3 regions of the Kitasatospora sp. MAP12-44 genome follow, and region 3 is predicted to be linked to each of the others. Evidence: riboswitches for the same ligand, from Rfam matches in the RefSeq annotation. Region 3 holds a riboswitch; each other region holds the start of a gene.

Region 1 (10,354 bases), 4.3 Mb from region 3:
TGTGCGGCGAGACCTCCAGGCCGCGGGCGGCCAGCGCCGCCATCAGCCCGGTGGCCACGGTGGTCTTGCCCGCACCCGAGGAGGGCGCGGCGATGACGAGACGGGGGATGTCCATCGTGCTAGACGCCTACCACTCGATCCCGCGCTGGCCCTTGCGGCCCGCGTCCATCGGGTGCTTGACCTTGGTCATCTCGGTGACCAGGTCGGCGAGTTCGATCAGCGGCTCGGCCGCGTACCGGCCGGTGATCACCACGTGCTGCGAGCCGGGGCGGTCCTTCAGCACCGCGACCACCTCGTCCACGTCCACCCAGCCCCAGTGCATGGGGTAGGTGAACTCGTCCAGCACATACAGCCGGTAGGTCTCGGCGGCGAGGTCGCGCTTGACCTGCTCCCAGCCCTCCTTGGCGGCCTCCTCGCTGGACTCCATCCCGCGCTGCACCCAGGACCAGCCCTCGCCCATCTTGTGCCAGGCGACCGTGCCGCCCTCGCCGGAGGCGCCCAGCACCTTCAGCGCGTTCTCCTCGCCCACCTTCCACTTGGCGGACTTGACGAACTGGAACACCCCGATCGGCCAGCCCTGGTTCCAGGCCCGCAGCGCGAGGCCGAAGGCGGCGGTGGACTTGCCCTTGCCGGGGCCGGTGTGCACGGCGGTGATCGGCTGGGTACGGCGCTGACGGGTCGTCAGACCGTCCTCGGGAACGCTGGTCGGCTGTCCCTGCGGCATGCTGTCACGCTGCCTTTCGCTGCTGGGGCTGGGCGGAGGACTTGGTGGGGGACTTGGCGGAGGACTTGGTGGAGGAGGGGCGATGGGCGTGCACCAGGGCGGCCACGCCCTCGGCCCGCAGTTCGTCCAAGGTGACGGCGGCGGCGCCGAGTTGGCCGGCCAGCGTGCGGGCCAGGCCGAGTCGGACATGGCCCGACTCGCAGTCCAGCACCACCGCGGCGGTGCCCTGCGCGGCCAGCAGGGCGGCCGCCCGGCCGGCGTCGGCCAGCGCGGCGCGGCCACCGGTGGCCCGGCCGTCGGTGACCACCACCAGCAGCGGCCGGCGGTGCGGGTCACGCAGCCGCTCCAGCCGCAGCACCTCGTGCGCCCGCAGCAGGCCGGCCGCCAGCGGGGTGCGGCCGCCGGTGGGCAGCTGCTCGAGCCGGGCCGCGCCGACCTCGACGGAGGAGGTCGGCGGCAGTGCCAGCTCGGCCCCCGCGCCGCGGAAGGTGATCATGCCGATCTTGTCGCGGCGCTGGTAGGCGTCCATCAGCAGCGACAGCACCGCGCCCTTGACGGCGGTCATCCGCTGGCGGGCCGCCATCGAACCGGAGGCGTCCACCACGAAGAGCACCAGGTTGGACTCCCGGCCCTGGCGCACCTGCTCGCGGAAGTCGTCGTGCCGCAGCACCAGCGCCCGCCCGTCGCGCCCGCGCGCCACCTGGTGCGGCGCGGCGGCCTGCAGGGTGGCGGCCAGGTGCAGCCGGGTCAGCTGACCGGCCGGACGGCGCGAGCGGACGGTCTGCCCGCCGTCGGTCTCGGCGGGGGAGCGGCGGCCGTGGGCGCCCTTGCCGGTGCCGGGCACCTTGAACAGCTTGGTCCGGTAGGGGTCGCCGGCCGCCACGGGGGCGGACTCGCGGGGCGAGCCGGGCTTGGGGATCTGCGGGGGAGCGTCCTGCGAAGGTGCCTCCCCGGCCGGCGCGTCGCCGGGGTCGGAGGAGGAGGGCTCGGGAGCACCGCCGCCATCGTCCGGACCGCCCCCGTCCGGCCCGTCGTCCTCAGGCCCATCCCCCTCCTCCGGCTGGTCCGCGTGCTCCTCCAACGTCCGGTCCAGCTGCTCCTCGTCCAGCCCGGGCGCGTCGAACGGGTTGCGCCGGCGCCGGTGCGGCAGCGCCAGCTGCGCGGCCTTGCGCACATCCTCCTCGCTCACCGCCGTCCGCCCGTCCCAGGCGGCCAGCGCGACGGCCGTGCGGGCCATCACGATGTCCGCGCGCAGCCCGTCCACCTCGAACGCCGCGCAGACCGCGGTGATCTGACGCAGCGCCGCGTCGCCCAGCTCGACGGCGGGCAGCAGCGCGCGGGCCGCGGTGATCCGCTCGGCGAGCGCGAGCTCCTCGGCGTCGTAGCGCCGCGCGAACGAGGCCGGGTCGGCGTCGTAGGCGAGCCGGCGGCGGACCACCTCGGCCCGCTCCGCCGGGTCACGGGTGGCCGCGATCTCCACCGTCAGCCCGAACCGGTCGAGCAGCTGCGGCCGCAGCTCGCCCTCCTCCGGGTTCATCGTCCCGACCAGCAGGAACCGCGCGGCGTGCCGCACCGACACGCCCTCGCGCTCGACGTACGAGCGGCCCATCGCCGCCGCGTCCAGCAGCAGGTCCACCACGTGGTCCTGCAGCAGGTTCACCTCGTCGATGTAGAGCACGCCGCGGTGCGCCCGGGCGAGCAGCCCCGGCTCGTACGCCTTGACGCCCTCGGCCAGCGCCCGCTCCAGGTCGAGCGAGCCGACGATCCGGTCCTCGGTCACGCCGACCGGCAGCTCGACCAGCTGCGCCGGTCGGTCCAGCGGGACGGCCTGCGGGTGCGCCCCGTCCGGGCACTGCGGGTCCGGCGCCCCCGGGTCGCAGGCGAAGCGGCAGCCGTCCACCACCGCGATCGACGGCAGCAGCCCGGCCAGCGCGCGCACCATGGTCGACTTCGCGGTGCCCTTCTCGCCGCGGACCAGCACCCCGCCGACCGCCGGCGACACGGCGTTGAGCAGCAGCCCGAGCCGCAGATCGGCCATCCCCACGATGGCGGTGAACGGGTATCGGACGTCGCTCACAAGCGGTCACCTTCCATAGCGCGGACGGCCGGTGCCCCCGGCGGCACGAACGGCAGGCCGTCGCCGGCGCCGCCCTCGATCAGCCGCCACAGGGCATCGGTGTCCGCGTGCTCCTCGATCAGATCTCCCAGCCGGTCCAGCCGGGCCTCGCGCGCGGCGGCGAACGAGGTGTCCGGGGCCGGCACGAACCGCCGCCGGGCCAGCGCCGCCACCTCGCGCAGCAGAGCCCGGCGGAAGCCGTCGTTCTCCAGCGCGCCGTGCCAGGTGGTGCCCCACACCGCGCCCTCCCGGCAGCCGTCCAAGAACGGTGCGCCGCCCTCCACCGTCACCACCCCGTGGTGGATCTCGTACCCCTCGACCCGCTCGCCGAAGGCCTCGCCGACCGGTCGGCCGAGCACCTTCTCGACGCCGAACACCACCCGGGTCGGCAGCAGGCCGAGCCCGCCGACCGCGCCGGCCTTCGACTCGACCTCGTCCACGATCTCGTGCGCCAGCATCTGGTAGCCGCCGCAGACCCCGAGCACCGGCTGCCCGGCCGCCGCGCGCTCGCGCAGCGCCCGCTCCAGGCCGCGCTCGCGCAGCCAGGCCAGGTCGGCGACGGTGGCCCGGGTGCCGGGCAGCACGACGAGGTCGGCGTCGGCCAGCTCCTCGGGCCGGGTCGCCCAGCGCACCAGCACCCCGGGCTCCTGGGCCAGCGCGTCCAGGTCGGTGAAGTTGGACAGCCGCGGGAACCGCAGCACGGCGACCCGCAGCACGTCGGCGCCGTACGGGCCGGCGACGTCGTCGCGGTCCACCACGGTGGAGAGGTCGAGCGAGTCCTCGGCGTCCAGCCACAGGCCCTTCAGCATCGGCAGGGTGCCGAGGACCGGACGGCCGGTCAGCTCCTGCAGCATGTCCAGGCCGGGCTTCAGCAGCCGGGCGTCGCCGCGGAACTTGTTGACCAGCCAGCCCGCCACCAACCGCTGGTCCTCGGCGCTCAGCAGCGCCAGGGTCCCGAACATCGCGGCGAAGACCCCGCCGCGGTCGATGTCGCCGACCACCACGACCGGCAGGTCGGCGGCCCTGGCCAGGCCCATGTTGGCGATGTCGCGGTCGCGCAGGTTGATCTCGGCGGGGGAGCCGGCACCTTCGCAGACCACCACGTCGAAGCGCTGGCGCAGGTCCGCCAGGCACTCCAGCGAACGCTCCAGCAAATAGGGTTTGCGCTCCCGGTAGTCGAGCGCGCCGACTTCCGCGACGGGCCGCCCTAGCAGCACCACCTGACTGCGGCCGTCCGCGCCCGGCTTGAGCAGCACCGGGTTCATCGCCGCCTCGGGCTCCACCCGGGCGGCGGCGGCCTGCATCACCTGCGCCCGGCCGATCTCCGCGCCGTCGGCGGTGACCATCGAGTTGAGCGACATGTTCTGCGCCTTGAACGGGGCGACCCTCACCCCCTGCCGGACCAGCCAACGGCAGATCCCGGCGGTCACCACGCTCTTGCCCGCGTCCGAGGTGGTCCCCGCGACCAGCAGTGCGTTGCTCATATCCGTCCCCTCCGCAGTGCCGACACGGCGAACCGTCCGGCCACCGTCACCCCCAGCGCCAGCAGCCCGACCCGGCGCGACAGCACGCAGGCCCGCTCGATGTCGTCCACGGCCACCGCCCGCAGCTCGCCGCCGAGCACCGGCCGCTCCTCCACCCGGGAGCCGTACCGCAGGGTGCCGCCCAGCCGGACGCCCAGCGCGCCCGCGAACGCCGACTCGGCCTGCCCGGCGTTCGGGCTCGGGTGTGCCGAGCCGTCCCGCCGCCAGACCTGCCAGGCGGTCCGCGGCGAGGGCGCGGCGGCCACCGTGAGCAGCGCGGTCAGCCGGGCGCCCGGCCAGCCGGCCACGTCGTCCAGCCGCGCCGCGGCCCAGCCGAACCGCCGGTAGCGCTCCGAGCGGTGACCCACCATCGCGTCCAGCGTGTTGACGGCGCGAAAGGCCAGCAGCCCGGGGGTGCCCGCCAGGGCGCCCCAGACCAGCGCGTTGACCACCGCGTCCGCGGTGTTCTCGGCCACCGACTCGACCACCGCGCGGGCGATCTGCGCCTCGTCCAGGCTGCTTGGATCACGCCCGCAGAGGTGCGGCAGCCGCTCCCGAGCGGCCGTCAGCTCGCCTGCCCGCAGCGCGCCGCCGATGGTGCGCGCCTCCCGGGTGAGCGAGGTGCCGCCGAGCACCGTCCAGGTGGCCGCGGCGGCCGTCAGCGCCCGGGCCCGGCCCGCGAGCCGATCCGCCGCCACCGCGCCGGCCGCGACGGCGCCCACGCAGAGCGCGGTGTGCAGGGCGCCCGCGCCGCGGTGGTCACGCCAGAGCGTCCGTTCGGCCCGGCCGGCCGCCTGGCCGAAACCCGCTACCGGGTGGCCCCGCCGGGGATCGCCGAGCGCGACGTCGGCGGCATATCCGGCCACCGCGCCGACGGCGTACGGGAGCGTGCGGCGGGCAGCCGACATGGCGTGCGTGTCCTCACTCAGGGTCCGCGCCCTGGATCGACGTAAACGGGGCGAGAGTCTCCTGGCTTCCGGGTGCTGACACACGCTCGGGTCTTCCAACGGCCCTGTGGCGGACCGCCGTGACATGGGCCCCTCCTGCCCGATGGCGGGCAAGGAGGGAGTTCGAGCGTGCTCCCCGGTGACAGTGGCGGGACCGCGCCGGATTCGCACCGGCTTCCTCTGTTTGCCTCCGATTGGCCCCAGGATCCCATCACGTGCCGCAACCGGCAGTCAACCAGGCCCCCGGAGTGGTTGATCACACCGGACGGAACCGTCATTACCTCCGAGTAGCCCCCGCCCTCCCGGTCAGGGCGTTGGCGAATCGTCCAATACCCGCTCCGGGCCCGCCTTGCGGCTTCGTGCGTTCAGCGGGTGCGACCGCGCGCGCCCCGCCCCTAGCGTCGAGCCATGCGACGCAGCAGAACGCCGGCCCCCACCCCGGTCCCCTTCTCCCCCCAGGCAGCCCGAGCCCACCGCGCCGGGCTCGGCCTCACCCCCGACCAGGTCGCGGCGGGGATGGCCGCGCACGGCGTCCGCCTGCTGCCGACCCATGTGCTGGGCTGGGAGGGCGGCGTGATCCGGCCGACCGAGGAGGAGTTCATCGCGCTGGCCCGCGCGCTCTGGTGCCCGGCGGTCCAGCTGATGGGGGTGCGCCCGGACAGCCTGCGCGACTTCCGGGTGGCCCGCGAGCTCAGCCAGGAGCAGACGGCCCGCCAGCTCGGCCTCGGGCTGACGTCGTACCAGGCGGCCGAGCTCAGCGGCCGCTGGAAGGGGGACGAGGCGCAGACCCTGGCGCTGGCCCAGGTGCTGGGGCTGACGCTGCGCGACGTGATCCGGGTGACGGGGGTCGCCGAGGAACTGGACCAGCGGCTGCGCCAGTGCGTGGACGGCCGCTGGCAGGCCCAGCTGAAGGCGGTGGGACGCCTGGTCCCGGCCCCGCGCGACACGCTCGCCGGGGTGCTGGCCGCGCTGCAGGGCGAGTACCAGGTCAACTCCTACTGGGGCTCCAGCACCCCGGACGACCAGCAGCCGCCGGCCGAACCGCTGGAGCAGCGCTTCTGGACCCTGCTCGCCGCCGCCGGCACCGACATCCCCGTCTAGGACCCAGACGGGCACCGGACGGCGGCGCTGCGGTGGCCGCGAGCCGGTGGCCGCGATGAACTGGGGAGGTCCGGTCCAAAGTCGCCATCACCCCCGGGAGAGCCATGCGTTGGGGAATCGTCGTCGCCGCCGGTACCGCCGTCGCCGCAGCGGCGGGGGCCGTCGTCGTGATCGTCGGGCGCCGGGTCTCCGGCTCCGCCGTGCACCCGGGCGCGGGCGGCGGCGTGCCCTCCGCCCTCGCGGCCGACCCGAGGCTGCGCGTGCAGGCCTTCGGCCCGAGCGAGGTCACCCTCACCCGCACCAGCGCCAGTGAGCGCCGCGGCCGCTACGCACTGGAGTGGCCCGGCGGGCACGCGGTGGTCGGCGACGTGCTGCGGACCGGCCCGCAGAGCGTCACCCGCCGCCTGGAGCTCAGCGCGGGCACCCCGCCGGACGTCGGCACGCAGGTCGACCTGACGCCCCGGGTGCTGCGCGGCGACCCCGCCTCGGCGTGCGGTCTCGACTACATGGACGTGCTGGTCGACGGCGAGCTCGGCGGCCTGCCCGGCTGGTACGTGCCCGCGCTGCGCGGCACCTGGGTGATCGCGGTGCACGCCCCCGATGCCGACCGCCGGCAGGCGCTGCCGGTGCTGCCGGTGCTGCGGCGGATGGGCCTGCCCGCGCTGGTGGTCAGCTGCCGCGGCGACCAGGGCGCGCCGGTCTCGCCGGACGGTCTTGCGCACTTCGGTGAGACCGAGTGGCACGACGTCGAGGCGGCCATCCGGTTCGCCAAGGAGGCCGGCGCCGGGCGGATCGTGCTCTACGGCTGGTCGCTGGGGGCCGCGACGGTGCTGCAGACCGCCGCCCACTCGCAGTACCGCGACGAACTGGTCGGCCTGGTGCTGGACTCCCCGGTGCTCGACCTGGCCGCCGCGGTGCGCGGGCGGGCGGCCCGGGCGGGCGTTCCGGCGGGGGCGGCCACGCTGGGCGCCTGGGCGGCCGAGGGGCGTACGGGGGTCGATCTGGCCGGCTACGCCCGGCTGGCGGACGGCGCCGAGCTGCCCGGGCCGACGCTGCTGCTGCACAGCCCGCAGGACTCCGTCGCGCCGTGGGGCGCCGCGGCCCGGCTGGCCCACCGCCGCTCGGATCTGGTGAGCCTGCACGCCGTCCCCGGGGCCGAGCACGCGGCGCTGTGGAACGCCGATCCGGCCGGCTACGAGGAGGCCCTGCGGCGCTTCCTGACGCCTATCCTCTGAATGTCCTCTGAATGTCCTATGAACCGTTCTGTGATCGCTTCGAACCTGCACGCGGTCAGTCACCTCTTGACCACGGACGGTGCCTTCATGTTAATGTCGTGCACAGGTCACGCGGATCCGGTCGCCCGGTTTGAGCACTCTTGCCCCATCTCCGCCCACCGGTTGTCGACGGCTGTCAAAGACGCGCCGAACTCGATGTGACAGAAGCCCCGTGCACGGGGAAGACTGCACGGCGTGACGTCTCGGAACCCGCGCGACCGTGATGCCCCGCTCCCGCCGACCATGGGTACCGGCGCGACGGTGACCCGTCTACCCGGTACGGCCTCCCGCGCGGATACCGCGCTGCCGGCCGGTCCCGGCGTACCCCGACGCCGAACCCCCAGGCCCGCCCCCGGTCGAGGCCGGGTCCCGGTGCCCGAGGGCTTCCCCGTACCCGCCGTCCTCGCGCCGCTGGCACGCCGCATGCTCACCGACGCGGTGCGCATCGCGCACTGGGCCGGCGAGCTCGCCGAGGTCGACAAGCGCGGCGAACTGCTGCCCGACGACGCCCGGGCCGCCGGGCGGGCGCTGGCCATGACGGTCGGCGCCGCGGCCAAGGCCTGGGGGCAGGCCCTGCTGGTCGGCCTGGTCGAGCCCCGGGACGGCGGCGCGGCCCCCGGCTGGCGGCTGCACGCCTGGGAGCGCGACGACGAGGCCGTGCTGCGCGGCTGGTCCGCGCTCTTCGACGCCTGGACGCTGCTCGCCCCCGTGCCGCCCGCCGCGCTGCGCGGCGTGTTCGCCGTGCTGGCCGGCCAGGCCGTCGACCAGGCACCGCAACTGCTCTCCTTCCTGCACCTGGTCGACGGACCGGTCGCCGAGAGCGAGCTGATGGAGCTGCTGCGCCGCGGTCTGGACGAGCGCCGGCACGGCGCCGGTACGGGCTTCGCGACCCTGTCGCCTGTCCCGCACGCGGCCTCCGCCGTCTCGGCCGTCCGCGGCACCTGCCGCGAGCCGCAGATCGACACCCCGCCGGCGCCCTCGGACATCGCCGCCGTACTGGACTGGATGCTCGACGGCCTGGCCGCCGTCGGCGCGGTGGTCCGTTCGGCGGAGGCCGCCGAGCTCTCGCCGCTGGGCCACTGGGCGGTACGCGCCAAGCTGGAGGAGATCTGCACGGTCGCGCAGACCGCCGCGGGCCACATCGAGCAGAGCGCGCTGGAGCTGCTGGACGCCTGCGCCAACTACTCGCCGGGCCCGGCCCGCGCCGAGTACCGCGCCTGGGTCGCCGCCCGCCCGGTGGACCGCGCCGTGGCCGAGCTCCTGGAGGCCGCCCGGGGCGACGACGCGCTGCTGCGCGGGCTCGCCTTCGAGGCCCTGCGGGTGGCCGGCGGAACGGCCGAGCAGGGCGTCCGGGCGGCCGTGGACGAGGCCGTGCTGCGCCCCTACGCGCTGCTCTGGCTGGCCGAGCAGCTGGACGAGGGCGGTGTGGTGCCCTCCGACGTACTGAGCGCCGAGGACGCCGCCTGGCTCTGGGTGGACACCGCCGCGGCGGTGCTCGACCACGGCGAGACCGAGCTGCTGGTCGGCCATGTCGAGGGGGCCAGTGCCGGTGACCCGGTGCGGCTGTTCGCCCGCGCCCGGCAGTCCGGCCACGCCCGGGCCGCCTCGGTGCTGACGGCGGTCGCGGGGGTGCACCCGGACGCCGCGGTGGCCCGCGCCGCCCGCCGCTCCGCCTTCAGCGTCCACCGCGGCGGGGCCTGACCTGAGACCGACCTGAGAGCGACCGCTGCTCCAGCGCGCCCCGATCGCCGTGCGCCACCGTGAACCATGGCCGGACAGCGAAGTGCCCCGCCGGATCCAGGATCCAGCGGGGCACTCGGGGTACTCGTGGTACTCCGCAGGGAGCTAGCAGCCGCGCGACTCGGCGCGGCGGGCGCGCACGTCGCCGACCTTCTGGCCGACCTTGCGGCGGATCACCAGCAGTGGGGCCATCGCGGCCAGCGCGATCTGCGCGACGGCACCGACGTGCATCAGCACATCGCCGCCCGGCAGGCCGGTCGCCCAGGCGGCCAAGCAGCCGATCGAGACGACGATCCAGGCCAGCGTGGCGGTGGCCAGCAGGCCCTGCGGCTTGGGGTACTCGACCTGGCTGACCATCAGGTACGCCACGCCGAAGATCGCCAGCAGCCCGACCAGGAACGGCGGGTCGAGCAGCACGATGGCGATCACCGTCATGGCGCCCATCGGGCAGGGCATGCCCTGGAAGACGCCCGGACGCAGCTTGACCGTCGAGAAGCGGGCCAGCCGCAGCACGACCGCCAGCAGCACCGTCAGCGCGATGAAGGCGGAGAGCCCCTGCTTACCGCCGGGCGCGACGATGCCCCAGACCGCGACGAAGTAGGCCGGCGCGATGCCGAAACTGATCAGGTCGGCCAGGTTGTCGAGCTCGGCGCCGAGCGCGGAGGCGCGCAGCTTGCGCGCCACCAGGCCGTCGAAGAGGTCGCACATCGCGCCGAGCAGCAGCAGGGTGACCGCAGTCGCCGCACCGTGCCGGGCGTTGCCGGTGCCGGTGCCGGTGATGTGCGGGATGAGCATCTTCGTGGTGATCGAGTAGATCGCCAGGAAGCCGCAGACGGCGTTGCCCAGGGTCAGGAAGTCGGCCGTGGACAGGGTCTGCGGCGAGCGCGGCGCGCGCAGCTCGCGATCGCGCGCCCAGCGGCGCCGACGCA
Region 2 (10,354 bases), 3.4 Mb from region 3:
GCTGCCCGCGGCGCCCGGCCGGGACGCGGCCGCCCGCCGGCTGCTCTCGGTGGCCTTCGCCGCGCTGCTCTTCCAACCGCTCTACAACAGCGGCGCGCTGGACCGCCTCCCGCTGGCCGGCCCCGCCTACGGCGTCTTCCTGACGGCGGTGGCGGCGCTCGCCGCGCTGTGCGACGCGGTGCTCGCCGCCTTCCAGCAGCGTGCCCGCAGCTGCCTGGCGCTGCCGTGCGGCGCGGGCGTCGGCCGCCGTTTCGGCGCGGTCCTGGAGGACGAGCTGCGCGCGCTGCCCGGCATCGGCTCCGCGATCGCCGCCACCGGGATGCTGGTCAGCCTGACGGCCGGAGAGGTGGGCCTGTGGGCGCTGCCGGTGTTCTGCGCGCCGCTGCTGCTGGCCCAGGCCTCGTTCCGGCGGGCCGCCGCGATCCGGGCCACGTACGGGCAGACCATCGCCACGCTGGCCCGTGCCACCGAGGTGGCCGGTTACACGGCGCCCGGCCACGCGCGCAGGGTCGCGGACACCGCGTGCGCGCTCGGCCGCGAGCTGGGCCTGAGCTCCCGGGAGCTCGCCCTGCTGGAGCATGCCGCCCTGATGCACGACATCGGCCAGCTCTCGCTGGTCGAGCCGATCCCGGACGGCGCCACCGCCACCCTCCCGGACGCCGAGCAGCAGCGGATCGCCCGGCTGGGCAGCGAGGTGATCCGGCACAGCGGCGTCCCGGCGCAGGTCGCCGAGCAGGTCGCCAGGCTGGCCGACCCGCTGCGCGGCCCGGACGGCCGTACCGACCGGACGCTGCCGCTGGCCGCGCGGATCATCCGGGTGGCCAACGCCCACGACGACCTGCTCGACCGCTCCGCACCGGGCGACCGGGCCCGGGTGCTGGCCGAGCTGAAGGCGCAGAGCAGCCAGGCCTACGACCCCGCGGTGGTGGCGGCGCTGGCCCGGTTGGGACCGGATCGGACCCGGTACTCCCGGGTGGTACCGCCCGGGCGGAGCCGGCCCGGCGGCGGCGCGGGGCGGGGGCGCACGTGAACCACCGTGCGGGAAGCGGACCCTGCCGCTGCCGTGGTTGGATGCGGTCGTAGCGTGGAACACCCGATCCGGGGCCTCCGTGTCCCCGGCCCCGGCCGACTCGGCCGGACAGGCCGGTTGCCGGCACCGGGGCCGGGAGCGGGAACCGTGCGGGACGCGGGTCGGCCGGCCCTGGCAGCACGCGCCAGGAGCGGCCCGACTCCCAGCAGGATTTCAGCAGGACCTAGCGGACAGGCGGCAGGGCAACGTGAAGATCTTCCACCGGGCACGGCACCGGCCGTCCGCCACCTGGCGGCAGACGACCGACCGCGCCTTCACGCTGATCGGAAACGGGCGCTACGAGGACGCCGGCGCTCTCCTGGTGATGGCCGCCGACCTGGAGCCGTGGCTCTCCGACTCCTGGTTCAACCTGGCCCTGCTGCACAAGTTCCGACGGGACTGGGAGCAGGCCAGAGCGGCCGGGCTGCGCGCCGTCGCGCTGCTGGACCGCGACCACGGCGCCCCCGACTGGTGGAACCTGGGCATCACCGCCACCGCCCTGCAGGACTGGCCGCTGGCGCGCCGGGCCTGGCAGGCGTACGGCCTGCGGCTGCCCAGCGGCCCGGGCGCGGCGCCGGACGAGCCGGTCCGCCTCGACCTGGGCACCACCCCCGTCCGGCTCTCCCCGGAGGGCGAGTCCGAGGTGGTCTGGGGCCGCCGTCTCGACCCGTCCCGGGTCGAGGTGCTCTCTATCCCGCTGCCCTCCTCCGGCCGGCGCTGGGGCGAGGTGGTGCTGCACGACGGGGCGCCGCACGGCGAGCGGGTGGCCAACGGGGCGGCGTTCCCGGTCTTCGACGAGATCGAGCTGTGGGCGCCCTCGCCGGTGCCGACGTACGTGGTGCTGCTGCAGGCCGCCACCGAGGCCGACCGGGACGCGCTGGAGCGGCTGGTCGCCGAGGCGGGCTATGCGGCGGAGGACTGGACGTCCTCGGTCCGGCTGCTCTGCCGGGCCTGCTCGGAGAGCCGGATGGTCACCGACGACGGCCGTACCGTGCACCACGACCCGCACGACGACGGCGACGAGGCCCACCCCGGTCACCTCAGCCACCTCAGCCAGGGCAGCGGCGGGATGGCCTGGCTGGCCGAGCGGGAGTGCGGCATCGCGGCGCCCGCCGGTCTTGTCCGGTTGCTGCTGGACCGCTGGGCGGCGGCCTCGCCCTCCACCCGGGCCTATCGCGACCTCGAAGAGGTCTGCTGATCACGCTCCGCTCGGTAAGGACCGGTGGCGCTGTCGGGGCCGTACGCTAGGGGCTGTCACCCGGAGAAGTCCTAGAAAGCGACAGCAGCGATGGCCGATCAGCACGACCACGAGCACGATCACGCGCATGACCACGAGCACGACGGCGGTGGCGAGGCGCCCGCCAAGGTGATCGGCGAGGAGCCCGACCTCTCCCGGGGCACCGCACGCCCCATCACCGTGGTCGGCAACCCGGTCCTGCACCGCGAGTGCCGGACCGTCACCGCGTTCGACGCGGAGCTGGCGTCCCTGATCGACGACATGTTCGTCTCGATGTACGCGGCCGAGGGTGTCGGCCTGGCGGCCAACCAGATCGGCGTGGACGCCAAGGTCTTCGTCTACGACTGCCCGGACGACGACGGCGTGCGCCACATCGGCCATGTCATCAACCCGGTGCTCGAGGAGCTCGCGGTCGACCGCCGGACGCTGGACGACAGCACCGAGGGCTGCCTCTCCGTCCCCACCGCCTACGCCGAGTTGGCGCGCCCGGACTTCGCCGCGGTGACCGGCCAGGACAAGGACGGCAACCCGATCCGGGTCGAGGGCACCGGCTTCTTCGCCCGCTGCCTGCAGCACGAGACCGACCACCTGTTCGGCTTCCTCTACATCGACAAGCTCTCCAAGCGGGACCGCAAGGACGCACTGCGGCAGATGGCGGAGGGCACCGCCAAGTACGCCACCGTGCCCAACAGCTGACGCGAAATCATCGTTTCGCGGCGGAAAACCGCCCTCCCCTAGATCCACTTCGATGGCATTCTGATGATCGCAAAATTATGCGGATCAGAGAACCGCGAGGGCTCGCAGCAACTGCGGGCCCTCGCGGCGTTTGAAGGGGGAACTGACATGCTCAGTAAGGGAATCGGACGTTGGAGACAGCGGGCCGTCGGTGTTCTGCTCACGGCCGCCGGCCTGGCCGGCACCGTGGCCGTCGGAGCACCCGCGGCGGTGGCGGCGGCCACCCCGCCCAGCAGCGCACCGAGCACCAACGCGACCGCGCGAGGCTTCGAGACCTGCGCGGCGCCGGACCTCACCACCATGAGCACCTGGGCGGCGAGCTCGCCGTACAAGGCGGTCGGCATCCACATCGGGGGCCCCTCGCAGGCCTGCGCGCAGCCCAATCTGACACCGGCCTGGGTCACCAGTGTGGCGGCGGGGGGCTGGGCCCTCATGCCGATCTACAGCGGCCACCAGGGCAGCAGCGGCACGGCGCTGCTGCCGACCGACGTGGGCGCCGCGCAGCAGCAGGGCACCACCGACGCCGACGACGCGATCGCGAAGGCGTCCGCCCTGGGCCTCGGCACGGGCAGCGTGATCTACCTGGACGTGCAGGCCTACACCCCCGCCACCCAGCCCCAGGTGATCAAGTACCTGGTGGGCTGGACCCGGGAGCTCCAGACCGGCGGATACCGCTCCGGCGTGCACGGTGACGCGACCGGTGTGGTCACGGACCTGGAGGCGGCCGACACCGGCTCGTTCCCGGAGCCGGACGTCATCTGGTCGCGCAACCTGAACGGCACCCAGACCACCGGCGACGCGGCCACCGGGCTGCTCGGCCCGACCTACTGGCCGGTCGGCGGGCGGGTCCACGAGTACGCCGACAGCCAGAGCGAGACCTACGGCGGCGCCACCCTCACCGTCAACGACAGCTACCTGGACGTCACTTCCAAGGCCTTCAGCTCGCCGATCGCGACCGGTTCGCGGCTCGACGGCGGGATGAGCGTGAGCAGCACGAGCATGACGCTGACCATGGGCACCGACGGCAACCTGGTGCTCTACGCGATCGTGGGCCCCACCGGCCAGATCGCCGCGGTGTGGGACTCGAACACGGTCGGCAACCCCGGCGCGTACCTGGTCATGCAGACCGACGGCAACCTGGTGGTCTACAAGCCGGGCGGCAACTCGAGTACCGGTAACGCGATCTGGTCCAGCTCCACCTGGAGCACTCCCGGCACCTACGCCGCCGTGCAGGACGATGGCAACTTCGTGGTCTACAAGGCGGGCGGCGGCGACGGCCTGGGCGGCTCGCTGTGGAGCACCAGGACCGAGGCGGTGCCGAACACCATCAACCCGGGCGGCACCCTGGCCGACGGCCAGTGGACCCAGGGCGCCCTGACCAAGCTGATCATGCAGGCCGACGGCAATCTGGTGATCTACCGCAAGTCGGACGGCGTGCCGATCTGGTCCACCCAGACGAACAACAACCGCGGCGACTACGCGATCATGCAGACCGACGGCAACCTCGTGGTCTACAAGGCGGGCGGCAGCAGCAGCACCGGCGGTGCGCTCTGGGACAGCAAGACCTACTACAACCCCGGTGCCTACCTGGTGATGCAGGACGACGGCAACCTGGTGATCTACAAGCAGGGCGGAACCTCGGCCAACGGCGGCTTCCTCTGGGCGAGCGGGACCTACAACGCGGCATAGCCGAACGGGGTCGGTCCCGGCGGCGGTTGCCGCCGGGACCGACCCCGTCTGACGTGCCTAGAAGTCGTCGTCGAAGGCGACCGAGCCCTCGACGGCCACCTGGTAGGCGGAGACCCGGCGCTCGAAGAAGTTGGTCAGCTCCTGGACGTTCTGCAGCTCCATGAAGCCGAACGGGTTGGTCGAGCCGTACCGGATCGGCATGCCGAGGCGGGCCAGCCGCTGGTCGGCGACGGCCTGCAGGTACTCGCGCATGGACGCGGTGTTCATCCCGGGCAGGCCCTCGCCGCAGAGGTCCTGGGCGAACTGGAGCTCGGCCTCGACGGCCTCCTCCAGCATCTCGGTGACCTGCTTGGCCATCGCGTCGTCGAAGAGGTCGGGCTCCTCCTCACGGACGGTGTCGACCACCGACATCGCGAAGTCCATGTGCATGGACTCGTCGCGGAAGACCCAGTTGGTGCCGGTCGCCAGGCCGTGCAGCAGACCGCGGCTGCGGAACCAGTACACGTACGCGAAGGCGCCGTAGAAGAACAGCCCCTCGACGCAGGCCGCGAAGCAGATCAGGTTCAGCAGGAACGCGCGGCGGTCGTCCTTGGACTGCAGCGAGTCGATGTGGTCGACCGCGTTCATGTACTTGAAGCAGAACTGCGCCTTCTGGTGGATGGAGGGGATGTTCTCCACCGCGGCGAAGGCCGCGTTGCGGTCCTCCGGGTCGGGCAGGTAGGTGTCGAGCAGCGTCAGATAGAACTGGACGTGCACGGCCTCCTCGAACAGCTGCCGGGACAGGTAGAGCCGCGCCTCGGGCGAGTTGATGTGCTTGTAGAGGCTCAGCACCACGTTGTTCGAGACGATCGAGTCACCGGTCGCGAAGAAGGCGACCAGCCGGCCGATCATGTGCCGCTCGCCGTCGCTGAGCTTGGCGAGGTCGGCGACGTCGGAGTGCAGGTCCACCTCCTCGACGGTCCAGGTGTTCTTGATCGCGTCGCGGTAGCGGTCGTAGAAGGACGGGTAGCGCATCGGACGCAGCGTCAGCTCGAAGCCCGGGTCGAGCAGCATCTTCTCGCGGCCGGGGGTCTCGGGGGTGTTGCTCACTGGCAGGCCTCGCAGGACTCGGGGTTCTCCAGGGAGCAGGCGAGCGCTGCCTCCTCCTCCGGGGTGAGGGCGGTCGGGGTGGCCACGGACACCGGCGCGGGGGCGGCGGCGCGGGCGCTGCTCGACGCGGCCTGGGCGATCCGGGTGGCCGGGCGCGAGCGCAGGTAGTAGGTGGTCTTCAGACCGACCTTCCAGGCGTACGCGTACATCGAGCTGAGCTTGCCGATGGTCGGCGCGGCCATGAAGAGGTTCAGCGACTGGCTCTGGTCGATGTACGGCTGCCGGGCGGCGGCCAGGTCGATCAGCGCGCGCTGCGGCAGCTCCCACGCGGTGCGGTAGAGCGAGCGCACCTCGGCGGGCAGCCAACCCAGCTCCTGGACCGAGCCGTTGGCCTCGCGCAGCGCGTCCCGGGTCTGCGCGTCCCAGACGCCCAGCTCCTTCAACTCGCGGACCAGGTACGGGTTGACCTGGAGGAACTCGCCGGAGAGGGTCTCCCGCTTGAAGAGGTTGGAGACCTGCGGCTCGATGCACTCGTAGACGCCGGCGATCGAGGCGATGGTCGCGGTCGGCGCGATGGCGAGCAGCAGCGAGTTGCGCAGGCCGGTGCGGGCGATCGTGGCGCGCAGCGCGTCCCAACGGTCCGCCCACTGCGGGGCGGTGGCGAAGTGGTCGATGTGCAGCTGGCCGCGGGCGGCGCGGGTCTCGCCGTACGCCTCGTGCCGGCCCAGCTGCTCGGCGAGCTCGCTGGAACGCTCGTAGGCGACCAGCATGATGCGCTCGGCGATCAGCGTGGAGAGCTGCTTGGCCTCGGCGGAGTCGAAGTCCAGCCGGAGCTGGAAGAAGACGTCCTGGAGGCCCATCACGCCCAGGCCCACCGGGCGCCAGCGCGAGTTGGAGGTGCCGGCCTCGGTGGTCGGGTAGAAGTTGATGTCCACCACGCGGTCCAGGAAGGTCACCGCGGTGCGCACGGTGGCGTCCAGGCGCTCCCAGTCCATCGCGTCGATCAGGTTCTCGGCGGTGGCGGTGGCGGAGACGTGCGCGCCCAGGTTGACCGACCCGAGGTTGCAGACGGCGGTCTCGGAGTCGTCCGTGACCTCCAGGATCTCCGTGCAGAGGTTGGACGAGTGGACCGTGCGGCCCGGCAGCGCGGTCTGGTTGGCGGCGCGGTTGGAGGCGTCCTTGAAGGTCATCCAGCCGTTGCCGGTCTGCGCCAGGGTGCGCATCATCCGGGCGTAGAGGGTCTGCGCGGGGATGCTGCGGACGGCCTTGCCGGCTGCCTCGGCCTTCAGGTAGGCGGCGTCGAACTCCTCGCCCCACAGGTCGACCAGCTCGGGGACGTCGGCCGGGGAGAACAGCGACCAGTCGGTGCCGGCGTTCACCCGGCGCATGAACTCGTCCGGGATCCAGTGCGCGAGGTTGAGGTTGTGGGTACGCCGCGCCTCCTCACCGGTGTTGTCACGCAGCTCGAGGAACTCCTCGATGTCCGCGTGCCAGGTCTCCAGGTAGACGCAGGCCGCGCCCTTGCGGCGGCCGCCCTGGTTGACGGCGGCGACCGAGGAGTCCAGCGTCCGCAGGAACGGCACGATGCCGTTGGACTTGCCGTTGGTGCCGCGGATCAGCGAACCGCGCGAGCGGATCCGGGAGTAGGAGAGGCCGATGCCGCCGGCGTGCTTGGAGAGCCGGGCGATCTGCGCGTAGCGCGAGTAGATCGAGTCCAGGTTGTCCAGCGGCGAGTCCAGCAGGTAGCAGCTGGACATCTGCGGGTGCTTGGTGCCCGAGTTGAAGAGCGTCGGGGAGGACGGCAGGTAGGAGAGCGCGCTCATCAGCGCGTACAGCTCGGCGATCTCGCGCACCGACTGCTCGTTGTCGCCGACCGCCAGACCACAGGCGACCCGGAGCATGAAGTGCTGCGGGGTCTCGATCACCTTGCGGGTGATCGGGTGGCGCAGCAGGTAGCGGGACTGCACGGTGCGCAGGCCGAAGTACTCGAAGCGGTCGTCGCCCTGCTGGTCGATCAGGGCGTCCAGCGCGTCGGCGTGCTTGGCGACGAAGTCGGCGGTCGAGGTGCCGATCAGGCCCTCGGCGTGGCCGACCGCGATCGAGGCGGCGAAGCAGACCGCGCCCTGGCCGATCGCCTCGTCGGAGATCTCCTGGGCGAGCAGGCGGGCGGCCAGCTTCGAGTACTGCGGGTCCTCGGCGATCATCGACGCGGCGGCCTCCACGGCCAGCCCGCGCAGCTCCGCGAAGTCGGAGCCGGCGTTGCGGCCGCGCAGTGCGGCGGCGGCGACGTGGCCGGGGTCCACCTGGGGGAGGTCGCTGCTGCGGTCCGTCAGCAGCCGCAGGAGTGCTGCTCCGGGGTCCGACTTGGTGGCGGGGTCGGAGCTGGATCCCTGGGCGGGCAGGGTGACTGAGGCAGCGGTGGTCAAGGCGCTCTCTCCTGGCGACGACGAACGGGCCCCTCCCACTGGAAAGCGGGTTGTCCGACAGGCAGACGGGAGGGCTGACACCGGGCCGGCGCGGGGCAGGGCAGGGGAGCGCGGCGCGCCCACTCGAACGGTGGCGCGCAACGGCGGCATCCCCGGCCCACCCGCGAGGCCCGGACACACAAAGCTCGTGCGGCAAGGCTTCTGCGGGGAAGCCGTGTGGCACACCGTCGGCAGGTAATCGGACTTGCGGCGGATGGTGCACCGACCGCTCACCGCTGCGGGGCAGCCCCGGATTCACACCGGGTTCCCCTGCTTCGACAGCGAGAGTGAGCATACATGTAGTGCCACCCATCGAGTGCAGCACCACATGTAGTGTTGCGTGCTGTATCGGGGCCAATACCAGATCGGGACGCCGCCGGGTGTTGGAGGGGCTGTAGCGGGGCTGTGGAGGGGCTGCGGATGCCTGGATTTCCGGTGCCTCGGGGCCGTTCGCGGGCCTCTCCCGGGCCTCTGTCGGGCCGTGTCAGAAGGTCAGGCTGTACACCCACAGCTCAATGTCCGGCCGGGGGCGCCAGTCGCGCTCGGGGGTGCGGAGGAAGCCGACCCGCTCGTAGATCCGGTGGGCGGCGGACATCGCCGGGCGTGTCGAGAAGGCCATCCCGGTGAGGCCGAGCTCGCGGCTGCGGGCGACGCAGGCGCGCACCAGGGACTCGCCGACGCCGCGGCCCCGGGCGTCCGCAGCGGCGGCCAGCATCCGGATCTCGCCCTCCTGCGGGGTGGCGATGTCGGCCCACTCGGTGCCGCCCACGGCGAAGGTCACACAGCCGAGGACTCGTCCGGCGGGACCGCGCGAGGTGTCGGCCGGGTCGACCGCGACGAGCAGCTCGGCCTCGGCGGCCCGGCGGCGGGCGTCGCGCAGGAGGGTGACGTACTCCGCGCCCGGCGGGGTGTGGCCGTCGCCGACGAAGGCCTCCACGGTCACCTCGCCCGCGGCGTCGAGGTCTTCGTCGAGTGCGGTGCGGATGAGGATGTCCATCGAACCAGTGTGCCAAGGCGCAGGTCGCGGGCGGCGGGGAGGGTGCGGTGGCGGGGGCGGCCGGTCCGGGTGGGCGGGGTCCGGGAGTGCGGGGTCCGGGTGGTCGGGGTCCGGGTGTGCGGGGTGGTGCCTAGGCTGTGGTGATCCGGAAGACGGGGTAGCCGGGCGCGATCCGCAGGAGTTCCGCGTCGGACGCGTTGGCGTCCACGCCCTGGAAGAAGGCGCCGACCTCGAACTTCCACCGCTTGAGGTAGGCGCGCAGCACGTCCGGCTTCTCCGCGTCGGTGAGCTCGGTGGCGTGGAAGGTCTCGCTGCGTCGGCCCAGGCGCAGCTCGCCGGTGCCGGTGACGCGCAGGTTGCGGACCCACTGGGTGTGACCGCGCGGGGCGACAAGGTAGCGGTTCCCGTCATGGCTGAGGACGTTGACCGGCGTGGTGCGCCACTCCCCGCTCTTGCGGCCCCGGACGGCCAGCACCCGCGAGCCCCAGAAGCTGAGACCGACCCGGGTGAGGGCCACCATCACCTGGTTGCTGAAACGCAGCGCGCGGCCGCCGGAGTAGATGTAGCGCGGTGCGTCGGGCTGTGACGCTGCGCCGTGGGACGTCGGGGTCGAGGACATCGCATGCTCCTTGGTGAGCAGTGAACGCATTCGAGAGCAGTGCTCTCGTTTCGATGCACTGAACTCTTCCACTGGCGGCGCCTCGAGTCAAGAGCACTGCTCTCGTTTGTGTGCACCGATATAATTCGTGTCTGCTGCTCTGATTTGTGGCAGGCTGTTCTCCATGGCAGCGATTCGAACCGCCCGGGAGCGGGCGCGCGAGGAACTCACCCGCGCGATCAAGGACGAGGCCCGACGCCAGCTCGGGATCGAGGGCCCGCAGCAGCTCTCCCTGCGCGCCGTCGCGCGCGACCTCGGCATGGCCTCCTCGGCGCTCTACCGGTACTTCCCGAGCCGCGACGATCTGCTGACCGCGCTCATCGTGGACGCCTACAGCGACCTGGCCGCAGCCGTCGACCGCGCGGTGGCGGCAGCATCGGAGATCGCGGCGGCGGCCCCGGGGCCCGCAGCGGCG
Region 3 (10,354 bases):
GCAGGTCACCGTCGGCGCGAGCGGCTCGGTCGCGCTCAACTGGCCGGACGCGCCCAACGGCGGCGGCCCCACCCTCGCCAAGCTGGAGTCGCAGTACTCCGGCGGCACCGGCTTCTGGGGCTACAACGTCTACCGCGCGGCCGCCGGCTCCACCAGCTACGGCCTGGTCGGCCAGGTGGCCGAGGACGCCACCGGCGCCGCCACCTCGTACTCCTTCACCGACACCGGGGCGACCACCCCGGGCGGCGGCCCCGGCAGCACCGCCGGCTACCCGACCGCGACCGACCCCGGGATCGGCTGCGCCAACGCGGCCGGCTGGCTGCCGGCCACCAGCGCCACCCCGGACTCCAGCATCGAGCAGGAGATCGGCCTGGACGACGCCTTCGCCGCCAACAACGGGCTGACCGACTTCAGTTCGCACTCCGTGGTGACCGGTGAGCACTCCGGCCTGGAGAACCCCAACACCCCGCAGGCCTTCTCGGACCTGGGGATCAACGTCTTCGGCGCCGACGCCTCACGCCAGCCGCAGTCGTACACCATCCCGTACACCAACGCCTCGGGCGCGACCAATGTCGCGGCCTCCGCGCCGCGCTACCCCAGCAACATCTACTACAACGCGGCCGACTGGCCCGACGAGCTGAGCGAGTACAACACGGCGTACGTCGCCACCGGCTCATCGGTCGGCGACGCCCAGTACCCGGCCGAGACCGGCAAGTGCGTCGGCTCGCCGTCCACCACCTGCACCAGCACGCCGGCCACCGAGGCCACCGTGCTGGCCAACGAGTCGCGGATCATGCTCGGCCACGTGCTGGACAACGACCCGCGGATGAACTACGCGCACCAGACCAACCTGATCGGCCCGGCCACCACCACGACCAATGGGGTGACCTCCGACTACGGCTACACACTGCTCACCCTGCTCAACAACATGCAGGCACAGTACGCCAGTTGGTACACCGCGCCGCTGACCCAGATGACCGACGCCAGCCAGTCGCAGGTGCTGGCCGAGTCGGCCGCCTGGACCGCGGCGAAGAACGCCGGCACGGTCACCGCCTCGGTGCAGAACGGCGCGGTGGTCGTCACCAACAGCGCGGGCACCCCGGTCTCCGTCCCGCTCACCATGCCGACCGGCAGCACCGTCAACGGCGCGGCCTTCGGCGAGTCCTACGGCGGCACGCTCTCCGGCTGGAGCGCGGTCGGCGCGGGCGCCTCGACCACCGTCACCGTCAACGTGGCACCGTCGATCACCAGCCCCGCCGCCCTCGCCACCACCGTCGGCACGGCGTTCAGCACCACGCTGACCAGCACCGGCAGCCCGGCCCCCGCCCTCAAGGAGTCCGGCGCCCTGCCGTCGGGCGTCACCTTCACCGACAACGGTGACGGCACCGCAACCCTGGCCGGCACCCCGGCCACCGGCACCGGCGGCAGCTACCCGCTGACGATCTCGGCGACCAACGCCACCGGCACCGCCACCCAGCCGCTGGCCCTGACCGTCGACCAGGCCCCGGCCATCACCAGCCCGGCCAGTGCCACGGCGGGCCTGCTGCTCCCGTTCAGCTTCACCGTCAGGAGCACCGGCTACCCGGCGCCGGCGCTGAGCATGACCGGCACCCTGCCCTCGGGCCTCACCTTCACCCCCGGCGCCAACGGCACCGCCACCATCTCCGGCAGCGAGCTGGCCCTGGGCACCTTCCACCTCACCCTCACGGCCAAGAGCGCCGCGGGCACCACCACCCAGCCCTTCACCCTCTACGCCACCCTCTGACCGCTCCCGCCTCACCCGGCAGGCCGCCACGGAAACCTCCCGTGGCGGCCTGCCGTCGTCATCCGTGTGTTTAAGAAGACTTCGGGGCCCAGCTGCTCTCGACCTTGGCCAGGCGCCAGTAGGTCAGGGCGCCCGCCCAGACCACCACGAACAGGCCGACGATGACGAAGCCGACGTTGTTGAGGTCGATGCCGGAGATCCAGTTGGTGACCGGGTCGCTCCAGCCGAGCTGGTCGTGCAGGACGCCGACGAGCTCGATGGTGCCGATCAGGAAGGCGACGGCGATCGAGAGCCCGGTGATGGTCAGGTTGTAGTAGACCTTGCGGACCGGGTTGGAGAAGGCCCAGTGGTAGGCGAAGTTCATGAACGTGCCGTCGAGGGTGTCGAACAGGCTCATGCCGGAGGCGAAGAGCAGCGGCAGGCAGAGGATCGCGTACCAGGGCAGGCCGGCGGCGGCGCCGGAGCCGGCCATCACCATCAGGGTGACCTCGGTGGCGGTGTCGAAGCCGATGCCGAAGAGCAGGCCGATGGGGTACATCTGGCCGGGTCGGGTGATGGACTTGGTGAGCTTGCCCAGGATGCGGTTCATGAAGCCGCGGTTGTCCAGGTGCTTCTCCAGCTCGTGCTCGTCGAACTCGCCCCCGCGCATCGCCTTGAACACCCGGTAGATGCCGAAGAGCGACACCAGGTTGAGGGCGGCGATCAGATAGAGGAAGCTCCCCGAGACGCTGGTGCTGAGGGCGCCGAGAGCCTTGTGCGCGCTGGAGTTGTCGTCGGCCAGCGTGCTGGCGAAGTGCGCGCCGGCCGAGATGCCGCCGGCCAGCACGACCACGATGGTGGAGTGGCCGAGCGCGAACCAGAAACCCACCGAGATGGGCCGCTTACCGTCGGCCATCAGCTTGCGGGTGGTGTTGTCGATGGCGGCGATGTGGTCGGCGTCGAAGGCGTGCCGCATGCCCAGGGTGTAGGCGGTGACGCCCATGCCCAGGCCGAAGACCTGGGTGCCGATGGCGTAGTGGTGCGGATCGACCATCACGATCAGGATGCCGAAGGCCGCCACGTGCATGGCCAGGATGACGGCGAGCAGGCCGCCGGTGCGTATCCAGTCCTTGCGTTCCCAGCGGATCAGCGGGGTCGCGGGGAGCGCGGGGCCTGCGGGGGCAGCCGCGGGGGCGTTTTTGGGCAGGGGCATCTCAGGAAGCCTCTCCAGCACCTCGATGGGGAGTGCCGCCCGACCGGTGGGTCGAGCGGATTTTCACGCGGTGCCGTGGCCGGTCTCCTGGCTGACAGGTCCAACGCCCCCGCTCCCGGCCTTCCCGGACGGTTGTCCAGTGGCCGCCCGCCCCTGACACAGCAGGCGGGAAATGGTGCGGTGACTTCCTGATCACAGTGGCGAGGGCCGCTCCGGTCTGGGACCCCTGAGGATCCGTCACCGGTCTTCCCGAACACCACGGCGGGGAACACGGTAGGCGTACGGCTGACCAACCACAACCCGCCGCACATCCGCGAGTGGCACATCTCACCTGCTCCTTCGATCCACCGTTGGATCTCGGTCAGGCCAACGTTGGCTAAAAACCGGACCGTCATCCTGTGTTGAAGCGGCGCAGCCTCGCGACGGCGGCCTCGCCCGACCGCGACCCCTCCACCGGTCGAGTTGCGCCCCAACTCCCTTGACCCGCACAGCAGTTGTCGCAGCACCCCAACCTCCGGCGTGATTAAAGAAACGGCCAAGGCTCTCAACAAAGTGTTGACGACCCTTGTCGGGCAGCTCTACCTTTCGTTGCACGCGGAAGTTCTATTCCGCATAGTGAAATTCTGACGCCCGGCGCGGTCCACCCCCGCGCGGACGTCCCCGGGCCCGCAGACCGTCCGCCCCTCGACCCGACCTCACCCGTCTCCGTCGGGGTCGGCTGACCCGACCTGCCCGGAACCAGGGTCGGCCGCACGGCCCCACCCCCGAAAGGACGGCAACCGTGAACCTCGCTCCACGGGAGATCGACAAGCTCTATGTCTACGTGGTGGCCGACCTGGCCCGCCGCCGCCGCGAACGCGGCGTGAAGCTGAACTACAGCGAGGCCGTCGCGCTGATCAGCGAAGGCATCCTGGAGTCCGCGCGGGACGGCCGCACGCTGGCGGAGTGCATGGAGATCGGCAAGAAGATCGTCTCCGCCGAGGACGTCATGCCCGGCGTGCGCGAGATGCTCCCGCTGCTGCAGATCGAGGCCGCCTTCGTGGACGGCACCAAGCTCGTCTCCTGCCACGATCCCGTCGGTGCCTGAGCCATGACGCCCGCCGCCGCCCCCGATCCGGCCGCCCCCGCCCCCGGGCAGCCCGCCGCCACGCTCGGACCGGCCGCCGCCACGCTCGTCCTGGTCACCGGTCACGAGAGCGGCGGCCCGGCCGCCCTGCGGCCACTGGTCGGCGGCGACCCGGCGGTCCTGGTCGTGCCGGTCGGCCGGGCGCTGGGCCAGGCCGTCACCGACGCCCTCGCGCAGAGCGAGCGCCCGGTCTGCGTCGTGCCGATGACGCTGGGCCGGGACCCGTCGCTGGTCGCCGACACCGCCCGCGCGCTGCACTGGCTGACCGGCGCCGAACCGGCCCGGCGGGCCCGGATCGCGCTGGCCGAACCGTTCGGCACCGCGAGCCACCTGATCGGCTGGCTGCGTGCCGCCGCCGGCCGCACGGCGGGAGCCCGCCGGGAGGACTGCGCGATCCTGGTCACCGCGCCGCCGTCCGGCCCCTTCCAGGACGCCGAGCTGTTCCGGATCGCCCGGCTGGTCAGCCGGCACGGCACGCACCGCCGGGTGGAGGTGGCCTTCGACGGCGGTGACCCGGGCCTGGCGGAGGGCGTCGAGCGCTGCCGCCGGCTGGGGGCCCGGCGCGTCGTGCTGCTGCCGGCTGGCTTCGGGCCGGCGGCCCGCCGGCCCGTCCAGGGCGCCGAGGACGGCGGCCCGCTGCTCGGCCCGCCCGCCGTCGCCGCCGTCCTGCGGGCCCGGACGGCGAGCGCGCTGCACCGGCTGGGGCACGGGCAGGACGGCATCGCCGCCGCGCTCGACGCCGAGCACGGCCACGGCTACGCGCACTCGCACGGCCCGGGCGAGGACCACCGGCACCAGCACCAGACCCCCCACACCCACCAGCGCTGACCGCCCCCGCGGTCTTGAAGCACCCGCCGTAGCAGCAGGAAGCACGCAGAAAGAGGCGCCATGTCAGGCAGAACCGCATACCTGTACGGAGACGATCCGATCGAGATCAACGCCGGCCGGGCCAAGGTGCGCCTGGCGGTGAGCAACACCGGCGACCGCGCCGTGCAGGTCGGCTCGCACTACCACTTCTTCGAGGTCAACCGCGCGCTGGACTTCGACCGCAACCGCGCCTACGGGATGCACCTGGACCTGCCCGCCGGCACCGCCGTGCGCTTCGAGCCCGGCGACACCCGCGAGGTGGAGCTGGCCGCCTATGCCGGCCACCGCCGCCTGGTCGGCTTCAGCGCGCTGGTGGACGGCGGCCTCGGCTCGGCCGACACCCGCGTCAAGGCCCTGCGCCGCGCCGTCGAGCGCGGTTTCAAGGGCGCCCGGCTCGCGGACGAGGAGGTCTGAGAGCGATGGCGATCATCCCGCGCAGGCAGTACACCGACCTCTTCGGCCCCACCGTCGGCGACCGCTTCCACCTCGCCGACACCAACCTGCTGGTCGAGGTGGAGAAGGACTTCAACCAGGGCCACTACGGCGACGAGGCCGTCTACGGCGGTGGCAAGGGCATCCGCGACGGCATGGCCCAGGACCCGGCCGCCACCTCGCTGCAGGGCGCGCTCGACCTGGTGATCACCAACGTGGTGGTGCTCGACCCGATCCTCGGCGTGGTCAAGGGCGACATCGGCGTCAAGGACGGCTTCATCACCGGCGTCGGCAAGGCCGGCAACCCCCGGCTGCAGAGCGGGGTGGATCCCAAGCTGGTGATCGGCCCGGGTACCGAGGTGATCTCCGGCGAGCACCTGATCGCGACGGCCGGCGGCATCGACACCCACATCCACTTCATCGCCCCGCAGCAGGTCCAGGAGGGCCTGACCAACGGCATCACCACGCTGATCGGCGGCGGCACCGGCCCCTCCGACGGCACCAACGGCACCACCTGCACGCCGGGGCCGTGGAACATCCATCGGATGTACCAGGCGGTGGAGGAACTGCCGGTCAACGTCGGCCTGTTGGGCAAGGGCAACGCCTCCCTGCCGCAGGCGCTGCGCGAGCAGGTGGAGGCCGGCGTCTGCGGGCTCAAGGTGCACGAGGACTGGGGCACCACCCCGGCCGCGATCGACACCGCGCTCAACGTCGCCGACGAGTACGACGTGCAGGTGGCGATCCACACCGACACCCTCAACGAGTCCGGCTTCTACGAGGACACCCTCTCCGCGATCGACGGCCGCACCATCCACACCTTCCACACCGAGGGGGCCGGCGGCGGCCACGCACCGGACATCATGCGGATCGCCGGCGAGCCCAACGTCCTTCCCTCGTCGACCAATCCGACCCTCCCCTACACCGTCAACTCGATCGACGAGCTGCTCGACATGGTGATGGTCTGCCACCACCTGAGCCACGACATCCCCGAGGACGTGGCCTTCGCCGACTCCCGGGTGCGCGCCGAGACGGTGGCCGCCGAGACGGTGCTGCACGACGAGGGCGTGATCAGCATCTTCTCCTCGGACTCGCAGGCGATGGGCCGGATCGGCGAGTCCTTCGCGCGGGCCTTCCAGACCGCGCACCACTGCAAGGACCAGCGCGGCAAGCTGGCCGGCGACAGCGAGCGCCACGACAACTTCCGGGTGCTGCGCTACCTGGCCAAGCTCACCATCAACCCGGCCATCGCCTCGGGCACCGCCGACCACATCGGTTCACTGGAGCCCGGCAAGCTGGCGGACATCGTACTGTGGCCGATCAACTCCTTCGGTGCGAAGCCCAAGTTGGTGATCAAGGGCGGCGTGATCAACTGGGCGCTGATGGGCGACCCGAACGCCTCGCTGCCCACCACCCAGCCGATCTACTACCGCCCGATGTACGGCGCGATGGGCCGCGCCAAGCAGGCCACCCGGGTCTCCTTCATGTCCCAGGCCGCGGTCGACCTCGGGGTACCGGCCCAACTCGGCCTGCAGAGCCGGGTGCTACCGGTGCGCAACTGCCGCACGGTGGGCAAGCAGCACATGGTGCGCAACGACGCCACGCCGCTGATCGAGGTCGACCCGGAGACCTACAAGGTCACCCTGGACGGCGTGCCGGCCACCATCGAGCCGGCGAAGAGCCTTCCCCTCAACCAGCTCTTCTACCTGGCATGACGGCGAACACCCTGGACGCCCTGCTGGTCAGCCTCCAGCTCACCGACTCGGCGTTCCCCAGCGGCCTCTACACCCTCTCGCACAGCCTCGAAGGCTATGCACAGGCCAAGGCGGTCACCGCGGAGACCATGCCCGAGCTGCTGGCCGACCTGCTGCGGCACTCGGTCGGCCCGGCGGACGCCACCGCGCTCGCGCTCGCCCACCGGGCGGCCGGGGCCGGCGACTGGCCGGGCGTGGTCGAGGTCGACGAGCGGCTGCACGCCGGCAAGCTCAACCGCGAGCTGCGGCTGGCCTCCACCAGGACCGGCAAGCAGCTGCTCGACACCGCCCGACTCGCCCTGGGCGGTGAGGAGTTGGAGCGCTACGCCGAGCTGGTGGCGGCCAAGCGGTCGCCCGGCTGCCAGGCCGTGGCGGCCGGGGTCGCCTACGCGGCCGGCGCCGTGCCGACCGAACAGGCGGTGGCGAGCGACCTGTTCGCCTTCACTGTCAGCTTCACCAGCGCCGCGCTACGGCTGCGGCTGACCGACCACCGCCGCGCCCAGATCACCCTGCGCGCACTGGCGCCGGTGATCCAGGAGGTCACCGCGGCGGCGCTGGAACGGGAGTTGGCGGACCTGGGCGGCTGCGTCCCGGTCGCCGACGCCATGTCCGGACGCCACGAGCGGGCGGAGGCACGGATGTTCGCTTCCTGACCCAGCCGTCCGACATCCCCGTCCGACATCTAGGAAGAGAGCAGAAGAACATGACTGACCACGTGCTGCGAGTGGGCATCGCCGGACCGGTGGGCTCCGGAAAGACCGCGCTGGTGGAGGCGTTGGTGCCGGTGCTGATCGCCCGCGGGCGCCGGCCCGCGGTCATCACCAACGACATCTACACCCAGGAGGACGCCCAGCACGTGCGGCGCAACCTCGCCGGACTGCTGGACCCCGAGCGGGTGGTGGGCGTGGAGACCGGCGCCTGCCCGCACACCGCGGTGCGCGACGACCCGACGATGAACCTGGCCGCCGGCGCCGAACTCCTGGAGCGCTTCCCGGACATCGACACCCTGCTCTACGAGTCGGGCGGCGACAACCTCACGCTGACCTTCAGCCCGGTGCTGGTCGACATGTTCTTCTTCGTGCTGGACACCGCCGAGGGCGAGAAGATGCCACGCAAGCGCGGCCCGGGCATCACCGACTCGGACGTCCTGGTGATCAACAAGATCGACATCGCCCGCTACGTCCGCTGCGACCTGGACGTGATGACCTCCGACGCCCACCAGGTGCGCGAGGGGCGGCCGGTGGTGCTCACCAACAGCCTGACCGGGGACGGCCTCGAGCAGGTCGCGGACCTCCTGGAGTCCTACCGCGGGGTCCCCGCGTGAGCAGCGCCCTGCTGGACGCGACCTCGCACCGGCTCACCCCCGCGCACTACGAGCCCGAGCGCGTCCCCGCCGCCGTCCGCCGGCTGGCGGGCCGCCCGGACGCGCTCGGGGTGGGCCGCCCCGGCAAGGTGGGCCTGCTGGAGCTGGGCTTCGAGCGGATCGGCCCGCGCACCGAACTGGTCACCCGCTACCAGAAGTCGCCGCTGCAGCTGATGCGCCCGCTCTACTTCGACCCCGAGCGGCCGGACCTGGCGATCACCTATCTGATGTCCACCGGCGGCGGCATCGTGCAGGCCGACCGGCTGCGGATGGACCTGCACTGCGGCGCGGGCAGCACCGTCCATCTGAGCACCCAGGCCGCCACCAAGATCCACCGGATGGACGCCGACTACGCGACCCAGCAGGTCTTCTTGACCGCCGACGAGGACGCCTACGTCGAGTACCTGCCCGAACCGACCATCCCCTACCGGGACTCGCGCTTCTACCAGCGCACCGTGATCACCGTCGCGCCCTCGGCCACCGTGCTGGCCGGCGAGACGGTGCTGGCCGGGCGCCTCGCGCACGGCGAGCGCAACGCCTACCAGGTCTTCGCCGCCGACCTGGAGTGGCGCCGCCCCGACGGGCGGCTCTTCGCGCTGGACACCGTCCGCCTGGAGCCGCACACCACCGGCGTCACCGGCCCGGCGGTGCTGGCCGCCCACGACCTGGTGTCCACCTTCTACGCCGTCACCCCGCTGGCGCCCGCCGCCGAGGTCGCCGACGCGCTGCACGGCGCACTGGCGGGCAGCGGGCTGCTGTACGGCGTGAGCGTGCTGCCGGCCGACAGCGGCGCGTGGCTGCGCGTCCTGGGCGGCGACTCCCCCGCCGTCGCCGCGGCCGTCCGCCAGGCCTGGGACGCGGTGCGCCGACTGCTGATCGGCTCCCCCGCCCCGGACCTGCGAAAAACCTGACGATCCGTCACCGTGCCATCCCGGCACGGTGCCCCCCGACCCGGGAGACCCTCGGATGCCTACCACGCTCGATACGGGCAACACCGCCTGGCTCATGGCCAGCACCGCGATGGTGCTGCTGATGACACCGGGCCTCGCCTTCTTCTACGGCGGCATGGTCAAGACCAAGCACGTCCTGGTGATGCTCAAGATGAGCTTCGTCTGCCTGGCCGTCGTCACCCTGCTGTGGCTGGCGATCGGCTACAGCCTGGCCTTCGGCAAGGACGTCGGCGGCCTGGGGCTGATCGGCACCCCCAAGCACTGGTTCATGCACGACATCGGGATGACCAGCCTGTGGGGCTCCACCGGCATCCCCACCGTGATCTTCTCCTGCTTCCAGATGGCCTTCGCCATCATCACGGTGGCCCTGATCAGCGGCTCGATCGCCGGTCGCGCCACCATGCGCGGCTGGATCTGGTTCGCGATCGCCTGGACGCTGCTGGTGTACGTGCCGCTGGCGCACTGGGTGTTCGCCCCGGACGGCTGGGTCACCGCCCACCTGGGCGCGCTCGACTTCGCCGGTGGCCTGCCGGTCGAGATCAACTCCGGTGCGGCGGGCCTGGCCGTGGCGATCGTGGTGCGCAAGCGCAAGGACTTCGAGCGCGAGACCATCCGCCCGCACAACCTGCCGCTCGTGGTGATCGGCCTGGCGCTGCTCTGGTTCGGCTGGTTCGGCTTCAACGCGGGCTCGGCGCTGCAGACCGGCGGCACCGCCCCGATGGCCTTCCTCAACACCCAACTCGCCGCCGCCGGCGCCATGGTGGGCTGGCCGCTGATCGAGAAGTGGAAGCTCGGACACGTCGAGATGCTGGGCGTGGCCGGCGCGGCGGTGGCCGGCATGGTGGCGATCACCCCGTCCTGCGGTGAGATCTCCCCGCTCGGCGCGCTGGCCGTCGGCTTCATCGCCG

The links. Region 3 has a riboswitch for cobalamin ahead of P3T34_RS09245 (HoxN/HupN/NixA family nickel/cobalt transporter). Riboswitches for the same ligand answer to the same signal wherever they lie in the genome.
Region 1: linked by a shared signal. The riboswitch ahead of P3T34_RS28575 (cobalamin biosynthesis protein) and the one ahead of P3T34_RS09245 (HoxN/HupN/NixA family nickel/cobalt transporter) in region 3 are both predicted to bind cobalamin.
Region 2: linked by a shared signal. The riboswitch ahead of P3T34_RS24895 (ribonucleoside-diphosphate reductase subunit alpha) and the one ahead of P3T34_RS09245 (HoxN/HupN/NixA family nickel/cobalt transporter) in region 3 are both predicted to bind cobalamin.

Annotation. Positions count from the first base shown of each region.
Region 1 is NZ_JARZAE010000004.1:6,224,490-6,234,843, forward strand. It holds gene P3T34_RS28555 (cobyrinate a,c-diamide synthase) at 1-115, opposite strand, end outside; gene cobO (cob(I)yrinic acid a,c-diamide adenosyltransferase) at 128-724, opposite strand; gene P3T34_RS28565 (putative cobaltochelatase) at 729-2,762, opposite strand; gene P3T34_RS28570 (cobyric acid synthase) at 2,798-4,324, opposite strand; gene P3T34_RS28575 (cobalamin biosynthesis protein) at 4,321-5,271, opposite strand; cobalamin riboswitch at 5,302-5,537, opposite strand; gene P3T34_RS28580 (helix-turn-helix transcriptional regulator) at 5,719-6,411, shown strand; gene P3T34_RS28585 (hypothetical protein) at 6,516-7,646, shown strand; gene P3T34_RS28590 (hypothetical protein) at 7,881-9,386, shown strand; gene P3T34_RS28595 (CDP-alcohol phosphatidyltransferase family protein) at 9,531-10,354, opposite strand, start outside.
Region 2 is NZ_JARZAE010000004.1:5,370,331-5,380,684, forward strand. It holds gene P3T34_RS24870 (HD domain-containing phosphohydrolase) at 1-1,030, shown strand, start outside; gene P3T34_RS24875 (hypothetical protein) at 1,278-2,267, shown strand; gene def (peptide deformylase) at 2,358-3,002, shown strand; gene P3T34_RS24885 (glycoside hydrolase domain-containing protein) at 3,150-4,730, shown strand; gene P3T34_RS24890 (ribonucleotide-diphosphate reductase subunit beta) at 4,788-5,783, opposite strand; gene P3T34_RS24895 (ribonucleoside-diphosphate reductase subunit alpha) at 5,816-8,221, opposite strand; cobalamin riboswitch at 8,457-8,612, opposite strand; gene P3T34_RS24900 (GNAT family N-acetyltransferase) at 8,769-9,281, opposite strand; gene P3T34_RS24905 (nitroreductase family deazaflavin-dependent oxidoreductase) at 9,412-9,801, opposite strand; gene P3T34_RS24910 (TetR/AcrR family transcriptional regulator) at 10,064-10,354, shown strand, end outside.
Region 3 is NZ_JARZAE010000004.1:1,952,101-1,962,454, forward strand. It holds gene P3T34_RS09240 (putative Ig domain-containing protein) at 1-1,765, shown strand, start outside; gene P3T34_RS09245 (HoxN/HupN/NixA family nickel/cobalt transporter) at 1,836-2,957, opposite strand; cobalamin riboswitch at 3,017-3,233, opposite strand; gene P3T34_RS09250 (urease subunit gamma) at 3,739-4,044, shown strand; gene P3T34_RS09255 (cobalamin biosynthesis protein CbiX) at 4,048-4,911, shown strand; gene P3T34_RS09260 (urease subunit beta) at 4,972-5,364, shown strand; gene ureC (urease subunit alpha) at 5,370-7,094, shown strand; gene P3T34_RS09270 (urease accessory UreF family protein) at 7,091-7,786, shown strand; gene ureG (urease accessory protein UreG) at 7,837-8,457, shown strand; gene P3T34_RS09280 (urease accessory protein UreD) at 8,454-9,407, shown strand; gene P3T34_RS09285 (ammonium transporter) at 9,463-10,354, shown strand, end outside.